Regions from separate parts of the Vibrio sp. AH4 genome, predicted to be linked through region 1. Evidence: predicted binding sites of a transcription regulator. Region 1 holds the regulator's gene; each other region holds the start of a gene.

Region 1 (3,201 bases):
TCTTCGCTTTTTTTGTACCCTTTGCTCAGTGTCTAACCTAGGCAGCTTGCAAGACATACATTAGAATTTGTGACCTTTCCCATAAATAACTATAAGAGAACAGCCCTATGTCCGATGACAATCACCTCACCCCAACACCGGAAGAACAGTTTCGCCAACGTGCTCTCGATTACCATGCTTACCCAACCGCGGGAAAAATTGGTATCGCACTGACCAAACCTGCAGACTCCGCCGCCGATCTTGCGCTGGCTTACAGCCCAGGCGTAGCAGAACCGGTTCGTGAAATCGCACAAAACGTGGAAAATGTGTACAAGTACACCGCGAAAGGTAACACCGTTGCAGTCATTTCTAACGGTACCGCTATTTTGGGGCTGGGCAATTTAGGACCAATGGCCTCCAAGCCTGTCATGGAAGGGAAAGCGCTGCTGTTTAAACGCTTTGCAGGACTGGATTCGATTGATATTGAAGTCAAACACCGCACCATCGATGAATTTGTCGATACGGTAGCGAACATCGCGGATACTTTCGGTGGCATCAACTTAGAAGACATCAAAGCGCCAGACTGCTTTGAAATTGAACGCCGCCTGATTGAACGTTGTGATGTGCCTGTGTTCCACGATGACCAACACGGCACCGCGATTGTGACCGCTGCGGGTATGCTCAACGCATTAGAGCTGCAAGGTAAACAACTGAAAGACTGTATGATCGTCTGTCTTGGGGCGGGTGCCGCTGCGGTAGCGTGTATGGAACTATTGATCAAATGCGGTGCAATGCGTGAGAAAATCTACATGCTGGATCGCAAAGGCGTGATCCACACTCGCCGTGATGATCTGAACGAATACAAACAGCTGTTTGCCAACAACACCGACAAACGCACGCTGGAAGATGTGATTGCCGGTGCCGATCTGTTCTTGGGCGTTTCTGGCCCGAACCTACTGCCAGCCGACGCACTCAAACTGATGGCCGACAAACCAGTGGTGTTTGCCTGTTCCAACCCCGATCCAGAAATCAAACCGGAAATTGCCCATCAAGTCCGCAATGACATGATCATGGGTACTGGTCGCAGCGACTATCCAAACCAAGTTAATAACGTTCTCTGCTTCCCATTTATTTTCCGCGGTGCGCTGGATGTTCGCGCCAGTGAAATCAACGATCAGATGAAACTCGCCGCCGTAGAAGCGATTCGTCAATTAGCCAAAGAGCCCGTACCGGCAGAAGTTTTGGCCGCAGCGGGAGTGGATAAGCTCAGTTTCGGTATTGAGTACATCATTCCAAAACCAATGGACCCACGCTTATTGCCACGTGTAGCGCGTGCGGTGGCGGAAGCCGCGGTGGAATCGGGTGTGGCTCGTATTCCAATGCCAGAAAACTATATGCAGGCGTAATCTGTTTGCATGGATAGCAAAAAGCCCCTCGCACGAGGGGCTTTTTTATGAGCTTAATCTTTCACTTAGCCAATGTCGCTAGCTACTCATCGTAAGATTCGAACTCAATCCCCATTTCGGTCATCAAACGTTTGGCTTCGGCAGGAATATCATCAGGGCGATCTTTACGCAGGTCTTCGTCCGTCGGCAGCGGCTGGCCAGTATAAGCATGCAAGAAGGCCTCACACAGCAATTCACTGTTGGTTGCGTGACGTAAGTTATTGACTTGACGGCGTGTTCTCTCATCCGTTAGCACTTTGAGAACTTTTAGCGGAATGGATACCGTGATTTTTTTTACCAACTCGCTCTTTTTCCCATGCTCTGCATAGGGGCTGATGTATTCGCCATTCCAGTCTGCCATTGCGCACCTTCGTTATTGTGGTTCGAATCGAAATTTCAAAGGCCCTAATTTTAGCGGGATTTACTGCCATAAGCAAAGACATATAGACGTCTAGAAGTGTTGACGTCTTTATTTAACATCAGTAAAGTGTCGAGTAATTTATGGGCAACGGATAAACCTCATCCCCCAGTTAGGGAAAGTTGCGATGCGACAACCGACACTGCAGCTTAAAGCAGGAAAGGTATATGATGATGCTCTCTAGGACAGAATAGCCAGCAAGGAAACTCCATGACCACACGCAAGCCAGCCACCATTGCGGTTCGTACCGGGATTGAATCGGACACTCAATACCATGCCGTTGTACCACCGATTTATCTTTCGACCAACTATGGTTTTCCCGCCTTTGGTGAAGTGCCAAAATACGATTACACCCGCTCAGGCAACCCTAACCGTGGTCTATTAGAGCAAACCCTGTATGAGCTTGAATGTGGTGAAGGTGCGGTGGTGACCAACTGCGGTACTTCGGCCATCAATTTGTGGGTCACCGCGCTGTTAGGCCCTAACGATCTGATTGTGGCACCACACGACTGCTACGGCGGCACTTATCGCTTGCTCAACACGCGCGCTAAAAAAGGCGACTTCAACGTACAGTTTGTGGATCAATCCAACGAAGAGGCTCTCACCCAAGCTTTAGCCCGCAAACCCAAGCTGTTACTGATTGAGACCCCATCCAACCCTTTAGTGCGTGTGGTGGACATCGCTCATCTTTGTCAGTTAGCGAAAGCACAAGGTACTTTGGTGGCTGTAGATAACACCTTTTTGACACCAGTATTCCAAAAGCCGCTCACCTTAGGTGCAGATTTTGTGCTGCACTCCACCACCAAATACATTAATGGTCACTCGGATGTGATTGGCGGCGTGTTGATCTGTAAACACAAGCAACATGCCGAAGAACTCGCTTGGTGGGGTAACTGCTTAGGTTCAACCGGCACTCCATTTGATAGCTACATGACCTTGCGTGGCATTCGCACGCTGGGCGCGCGGATGCGCGTGCATGAAGAGAGTGCACAGCAGATGTTGGCCTATCTGCAGACTCAATCATTGGTTGGCAAAATTTACCATCCAAGTCTGCCCGACCATCCGGGTCATGAGATTGCCAAAAAACAGCAATCGGGCTTTGGCGCGATGCTCAGTTTCGAGTTTGCCGGTAGTTTTGAGCAGCTGAAATTCTTTGTGGGCAAGTTGGCGCTATTCTCACTCGCCGAATCGCTCGGTGGGGTAGAAAGCCTGATCTGTCACCCCGCCTCCATGACTCATCGTGCAATGGGTGAAGCAGCGCTCGCTGAAGCTGGGGTATCACAACAGTTGCTGCGTCTTTCCGTCGGTCTTGAAGATGCCTCTGATCTCATTGCCGACCTTGACCAAGCCTTTCAACAA
Region 2 (3,201 bases), 550 kb from region 1:
GATTGAGCTCTGCTTGCATTGCTTTTTCGGTTTTTTTCGCTTTCTCAATCATCGGAGTAATAGTAGATCCTTGTACTAGAATTGAAAAAACAACCACAGCGTAGGTCATGACGAGGATCAGTTCTTTTACATCAATCAATTTCTCTGGGATGACCATGATTCCAGAAGGGATAGAGAGTGCCATCGCGAGTGCTAAACCACCGCGTAAGCCACCCCAAGTCAAAATGCGGATTGACCAAGGATTGTAAGTGCGGTAGCGCTTAAAGCCAATGTAAGAGACAAACACACTCAGGTAACGTCCACACAGAACAACCGGAATTGCAAATGCCATCAAGATCCAATCTTCTTGGTGGAATTCGAACAACAGCATCGACATACCGATCAATAGGAACAAGACGCCGTTGAGGAATTCATCGACCAGTTCCCAGAAGTGATCGAGATGTTCTTCACTCTCTTTTGAGAAGCCAATAAATCGAGTCCAGTTACCAATCATGATGCCAGAGACCACCATCGCGAGTGGGCCTGAAACGTGAATTACATCAGCAAAGGCATAACCTGCCGTTGGAATACCTATGGTTAACAACAGCTCCATCGAGTGGTCATCGGTTGCCGAAATAAGGTAGTGAAACAGTAGCCCGAGAAGGAAACCGTAAACAATGCCTCCGATAGCTTCTTGCATGAAGAGCAAGGTAACACTGCCGATGGTGGGAGTTTCATGACCAAAAGCAATCGTAAAGATCGTGACAAAGATAACCAGACCAAAACCATCGTTGAAGAGTGATTCACCTTCAATCTGGGTAGAAATTCGTTTTGGCGCTTTTAGCTTCTTCACAATCGCTAAAACGGCAATCGGGTCGGTGGGGGAAATAAGAGCACCGAACAGTAAGCAGTAGACTAGATCAAACTGAATGCCGATCAACTGACAGAAGCCGTACAACGCAAATCCGATAAAGAAAGTGGAGAATAAAGTAGCGCCAAGTGCTAGAACGGTAATTTCCCACTTTTGATCTTTTAGATTGGGTAATTTAATCCCCAAACCACCTGCAAAAAGTAGGAAGCCTAAGATCCCTTTGAGCAGGAAATTTTCAAAGTTAATACTGGTGACGGTTTCTGTCGCAATTTGGGAGAGATGGAACCAGTTGTTTTGACCTGCGATGAGGATTAATAACGACAACATCATCGAACCTGCAGTAATGGCGATGGTTGTTTGCATTTTGCTGATCTTGCTGTTTAAAAAAGCAATCAACATGGCTGCCGCAGAGAGGAAGCACAAAGTGTAATAGACGGACATTCTCTTCTCAGTGTGTGTAACAATTTGTGAACGAAATTGTCTTTCTCTGTTGAGTAAATAGCAAATACTTTTTAATCATACGAGGGTGAGCTCACACACAAAATATTTTGGTTGGTTTAATCGTTTTTTAGACGTCTAGATTTCTGAAATTTGTGTGATAGGATGTCATCAAAGCAAAAGGAATGAGGCGGTATAGTGAGAATGGAAGTGAGACAGCAACTCGAACAACAACTGAAACAGCGTATCCTACTGATTGATGGTGGTATGGGAACGATGATTCAGAGTTATAAGTTACAAGAGGAAGACTATCGCGGTGCACGATTTGTCGATTGGCACTGTGATTTGAAAGGAAATAACGACCTCTTAGTGCTTACTCAGCCGCAAATTATTAAAGAGATTCACTCCGCTTACCTTGAAGCTGGGGCGGATATTCTTGAGACCAACACCTTTAACTCAACCACGATTGCTATGGCAGACTATGACATGCAATCGCTCAGTGCCGAAATTAACTTTGCCGCCGCTAAGCTTGCACGTGAAGTTGCGGATGAATGGACAGCTAAAAATCCTAATAAGCCACGCTATGTGGCTGGTGTGCTTGGTCCAACCAACCGCACTTGTTCGATTTCTCCTGATGTGAATGATCCGGGCTTTCGTAATGTTTCTTTTGACCAGCTTGTTCAGGCGTATTCCGAATCCACCCGCGCTTTGATCAACGGCGGAAGCGATCTGATCCTCATTGAAACCATCTTCGATACGCTTAACGCCAAAGCGTGTGCGTTTGCGGTCGATAGTGTGTTTGAAGAACTGGGCATCAACTTACCGGTGATGATTTCCGGTACGATTACTGATGCCTCTGGGCGTACTCTGTCTGGACAGACGACGGAAGCTTTCTACAACGCCTTGCGTCATGTACGGCCGATTTCGTTTGGCTTGAACTGTGCGTTAGGCCCTGATGAGCTGCGCCAGTACGTGGAAGAGCTTTCACGCATTTCAGAATGCTATGTTTCCGCGCACCCAAATGCCGGACTGCCCAATGCGTTTGGTGAATACGATCTCTCTGCCGAGGAAATGGCAGAACATATTGCGGAATGGGCACAAGCAGGCTTTCTTAACTTAGTTGGTGGTTGCTGTGGTACGACACCTGAGCATATCGCGGCGATGGCCAAGGCCGTCGAGGGTGTGAAACCAAGGGCTTTACCCGAGCTGAAAGTGGAATGTCGTCTCTCGGGGTTAGAGCCGCTGAATATTGGCCCTGAAACACTGTTTGTTAACGTGGGAGAACGTACTAACGTCACCGGTTCAGCGCGTTTTAAGCGTTTAATTAAAGAAGAGCAATACGATGAGGCGTTGGATGTCGCGCGTGAGCAGGTAGAAAATGGCGCGCAGATCATTGATATCAACATGGATGAAGGCATGTTGGACGCCGAGGCGTGCATGGTGCGCTTTTTGAATCTATGCGCCTCTGAACCAGAAATATCCAAAGTTCCGGTGATGGTCGACTCCTCTAAATGGGAAGTCATTGAAGCGGGTCTGAAATGCATTCAGGGTAAAGGCATCGTCAACTCTATCTCTCTAAAAGAAGGGAAAGAGAAGTTTATAGCCCAAGCCAAATTGGTACGCCGCTACGGTGCCGCCGTGATTGTGATGGCGTTTGACGAAGTGGGCCAAGCGGATACCCGTGAGCGCAAATTAGAGATCTGTCGTCGGGCTTACCATATTTTGGTCGATGAAGTGGGCTTTCCACCGGAAGATATTATTTTCGACCCTAACATCTTTGCCGTTGCGACCGGAATTGATGAGCACAATAACTACGCGTTGGATTTCATTAATGCAGTTGCAGACATTAAGCGTGAGTTGCCGCATGCGATGATTTCTGGCGGTGTGTCTAACGTTTCTTTCTCTTTCCGCGG
Region 3 (3,201 bases), 1.1 Mb from region 1:
TTGGCTGCTACTTCCGCCACTTGTGCTTCAGCACCCGCCATAACACCAATTTTTACTTTGTTGTTATCCACCGCTTTTTCACCACAGCCTGCCAAAATCAGGGTTGAGGCAGCAGCAGCGATAGTCAGTAAACTTTTCAGGCTAAACTTCATGATGAACTCCTTGTTCAAAAAAGGCTTTTGTTTTGCTTATCGATGATCGACGCGGCGTACCAACGCATCACCGATGGATTGAATAATTTGCACCAGCACAATCAGCATGACCACCGTCACCGCCATGATGGTGATGTCGTAACGGTGGAATCCGTAGCGGATCGCCACATCGCCCAGACCCCCACCGCCAACGGTACCTGCCATGGCTGAGTAGCTGACCAGTGTCACGAGAGTAATTGTGACTGAGTTTAAAATCGTGGGTAGCGCTTCAGGCAGCAGTACCTTACGAATAATTTGCAGTGGCGTCGCCCCCATAGACTGTGCCGCTTCCACCAAGCCGGTTGGTACTTCAAGCAGTGCACTTTCAATGAGTCTCGCTACAAACGGAATTGCTCCAATCGTAAGAGGGACAATCGCCGCCGTGGTACCGATGAAGGTGCCGACAATCAGTTTGGTGACGGGAATGATCGCGACCATCAACACTAAAAAGGGGACGGAGCGACCTACGTTAACAATTGCACCAAGAATGCGATTGAGCGGTAGGTTTTCTAGCAAGCCATCTTTTTTAGTGGTGTGTAGAATCACCCCAAGCGGAATACCCAGTGCAAAACCGACCACGCCCGCAATCGCGACCATGTACAGCGTTTGCCATGTGGCAGTTAGGAGTAGATCGCTGTTCAGCGTAACCCATTGTGCAATCGTATTAAAGGACATAACCCAGCACCTCCACTTTTACATTGTGCTCACGTAGGTAACGAATCGCGGCTTCATCATCGTCGGCATTTCCAAAAATTTCAGCCACCATCATGCCAAACTTCACACCGCCGGCGTAATCGAGATCAGAGCTCAGAATGCTGACATCAATGTTGTACTTACGGGCAATTTGCGTCATCAGCGGGGCGTCAACAGTGGCTCCAGTGAATTCCAAACGCACCAGTGGGTAGCTCCTAGCCACGCGAGTGGGTTGCAGGCGCGCTTGGTAATCTTCTGGAATCGATAAATCCAACGTTGAGCGGATAAATTGATGCGCTAACGCGGTTTTAGGGTGGGCAAAAATATCGCCGACGGTACCATTTTCAACCAGCTCTCCACCACCAATAATCGCCACTTCGTGACAGATGCTTTTCACCACATCCATTTCATGGGTGATCAGCAAAATGGTTAGGTTGAGTTTACGGTTAATCTCTTTGAGCAGTTCTAGAATTGACTGCGTCGTCGCTGGATCGAGCGCGCTGGTCGCTTCATCACACAGCAGCACTTTAGGATCGCTTGCCAAAGCGCGGGCAATCGCCACACGCTGTTTTTGACCACCGGAAAGATTGGCGGGATAACTATCGTGTTTATCATCCAATCCAACCAGCGCCAAAAGTTCGGTGACTTTGGTTTCGATGTGTTGACGTGGCTTATCAGCAAGCTCTAGTGGTAGAGCGACGTTTTCAAATACAGTTCGTGAAGAAAGCAGATTAAAATGCTGAAAAATCATACCGATATTGCGGCGAGCCGCGCAGAGCTGCTGCTGACTTAGTGTGGTTAGGTCAACGCCATCCACAATCACTTGGCCGCTGGTCGGTTTTTCTAGCATGTTGACACAACGGATCAGCGTACTTTTTCCCGCACCGGATGAACCAATCACCCCAAAAATGGTGCCTTGTGGAATCAATAAATTGATGTCTTTCAGGGCATGGATTTCTTTATCCCCCTGATAGAACACTTTATTTACGCTTTTAATCTCAATCATGTGCAACCCTGTACTGCTAAAGGCAGAATAATCTATTAGCCTCTTACTCAATTGGTAGTCGATGCTATGGGCTTGCCGAGTTTAAGTCAATAGATATTTTTACGTCTAGACGTCTAAATGGTTGTGAGTGATTAGACGAGAACGTTATTAGATAGTGACGAAAAAAATATAGATAGTGATGAAAAAAATAAAGCGTGCAATAATTCGCGCAAAGTGACTTGAAAGAGATAGCATTTTGGCAAAACCAGCCGTATTTCTGGACCGTGATGGCGTGATCAACGTTGATCATGGTTACGTGCATGATGAGCACGATTTCCAATTCATTGAAGGTGTGTTTGAAGCGACTGCAGCTTTGCAGCGTATGGGCTATCTATTGGTGTTGGTCACCAACCAGTCCGGAATCGCACGCGGCAAATTTACCGAGGAACGTTTCATCTCTCTCACTCAGTGGATGGACTGGAACTTTGCGGATAATGGCGTTGAGTTTGACGGCATCTATTACTGTCCGCACCATGCTGAACATGGAATTGGGCAATACAAAGAAGAGTGTGATTGCCGTAAACCTAAGCCGGGCATGTTCCTTTCTGCGCGCGATTTTCTGAAAATCGACATGGCCAATTCGGTCATGGTGGGTGATAAAGCGGAAGATATGATGGCAGCCGAAGCGGCCGGCGTGGGTACTAAGATTCTCGTACGCACGGGTAAACCGGTAACTGAACAAGGTGAAGCGTTGGCAACGGTGGTGCTTGATAGTATTCGTGACGTGCCACACTATCTACTGCGAGTGAAAAAATAAGGTCGCGATAGCGGCTTTATTCCTCTCTTTTTAAATGAATATCCCACAGCACATGAATCGAAAACTGACCATTTTAGACATTGCGAGACTTTCTGGTGTCGGTAAATCAACCGTATCCCGAGTGCTGACCAATGATCCCAAAGTGAAGCCTGAAACGCGTGCACGCGTAGAGCAGGTGATCGCAGAATCGGGTTATGTGCCTTCCAAATCGGCACAAACCATGCGTGGTGGCAGCCAAAAAGTCGTGGGCATTATCATCTCACGTCTCGATTCGCCTTCGGAAAACAAAGCGGTCAGCACTATGCTGCAAGCTTTTTATGCTCACGGTTATGATGTGGTGATTATGGAGAGCCAGTTTAGCCACGAAAAAACGAACGCTCACTTAAAAGTGCTCGCCAAACGACAAGTGGATGGCGTGATCGTGTTTGGTTTTACGGATATCGACCATGATGCACTGCTTCACTGGCAACATCGCTGCGTGTTATTGGCGATGCACAGTGAGGATGTTTCCTCCA

Evidence for each region. The regulator MetJ, encoded in region 1, represses methionine synthesis genes. The targets are predictions, from matches to a motif close to TTAGACNTNTANANGTCTAA.
Region 2: a site for MetJ is predicted at 1,419-1,438, ahead of metH (methionine synthase). Genes of this name have one in related genera too.
Region 3: a site for MetJ is predicted at 1,988-2,007, ahead of metN (methionine ABC transporter ATP-binding protein MetN). Genes of this name have one in related genera too.

Annotation. Positions count from the first base shown of each region.
Region 1 is NZ_JALAIV010000001.1:705,582-708,782, forward strand. Features, by position in the region: gene MKA69_RS03410 (malic enzyme-like NAD(P)-binding protein) at 108-1,385, shown strand; gene metJ (met regulon transcriptional regulator MetJ) at 1,468-1,785, opposite strand; gene MKA69_RS03420 (O-succinylhomoserine (thiol)-lyase) at 2,053-3,201, shown strand, end outside.
Region 2 is NZ_JALAIV010000001.1:1,257,869-1,261,069, forward strand. Features, by position in the region: gene MKA69_RS06025 (sodium:proton antiporter) at 1-1,291, opposite strand, end outside; gene metH (methionine synthase) at 1,487-3,201, shown strand, end outside.
Region 3 is NZ_JALAIV010000001.1:1,764,617-1,767,817, forward strand. Features, by position in the region: gene MKA69_RS08330 (MetQ/NlpA family lipoprotein) at 1-152, opposite strand, end outside; gene MKA69_RS08335 (methionine ABC transporter permease) at 189-866, opposite strand; gene metN (methionine ABC transporter ATP-binding protein MetN) at 856-1,890, opposite strand; gene gmhB (D-glycero-beta-D-manno-heptose 1,7-bisphosphate 7-phosphatase) at 2,126-2,686, shown strand; gene treR (trehalose operon repressor TreR) at 2,739-3,201, shown strand, end outside.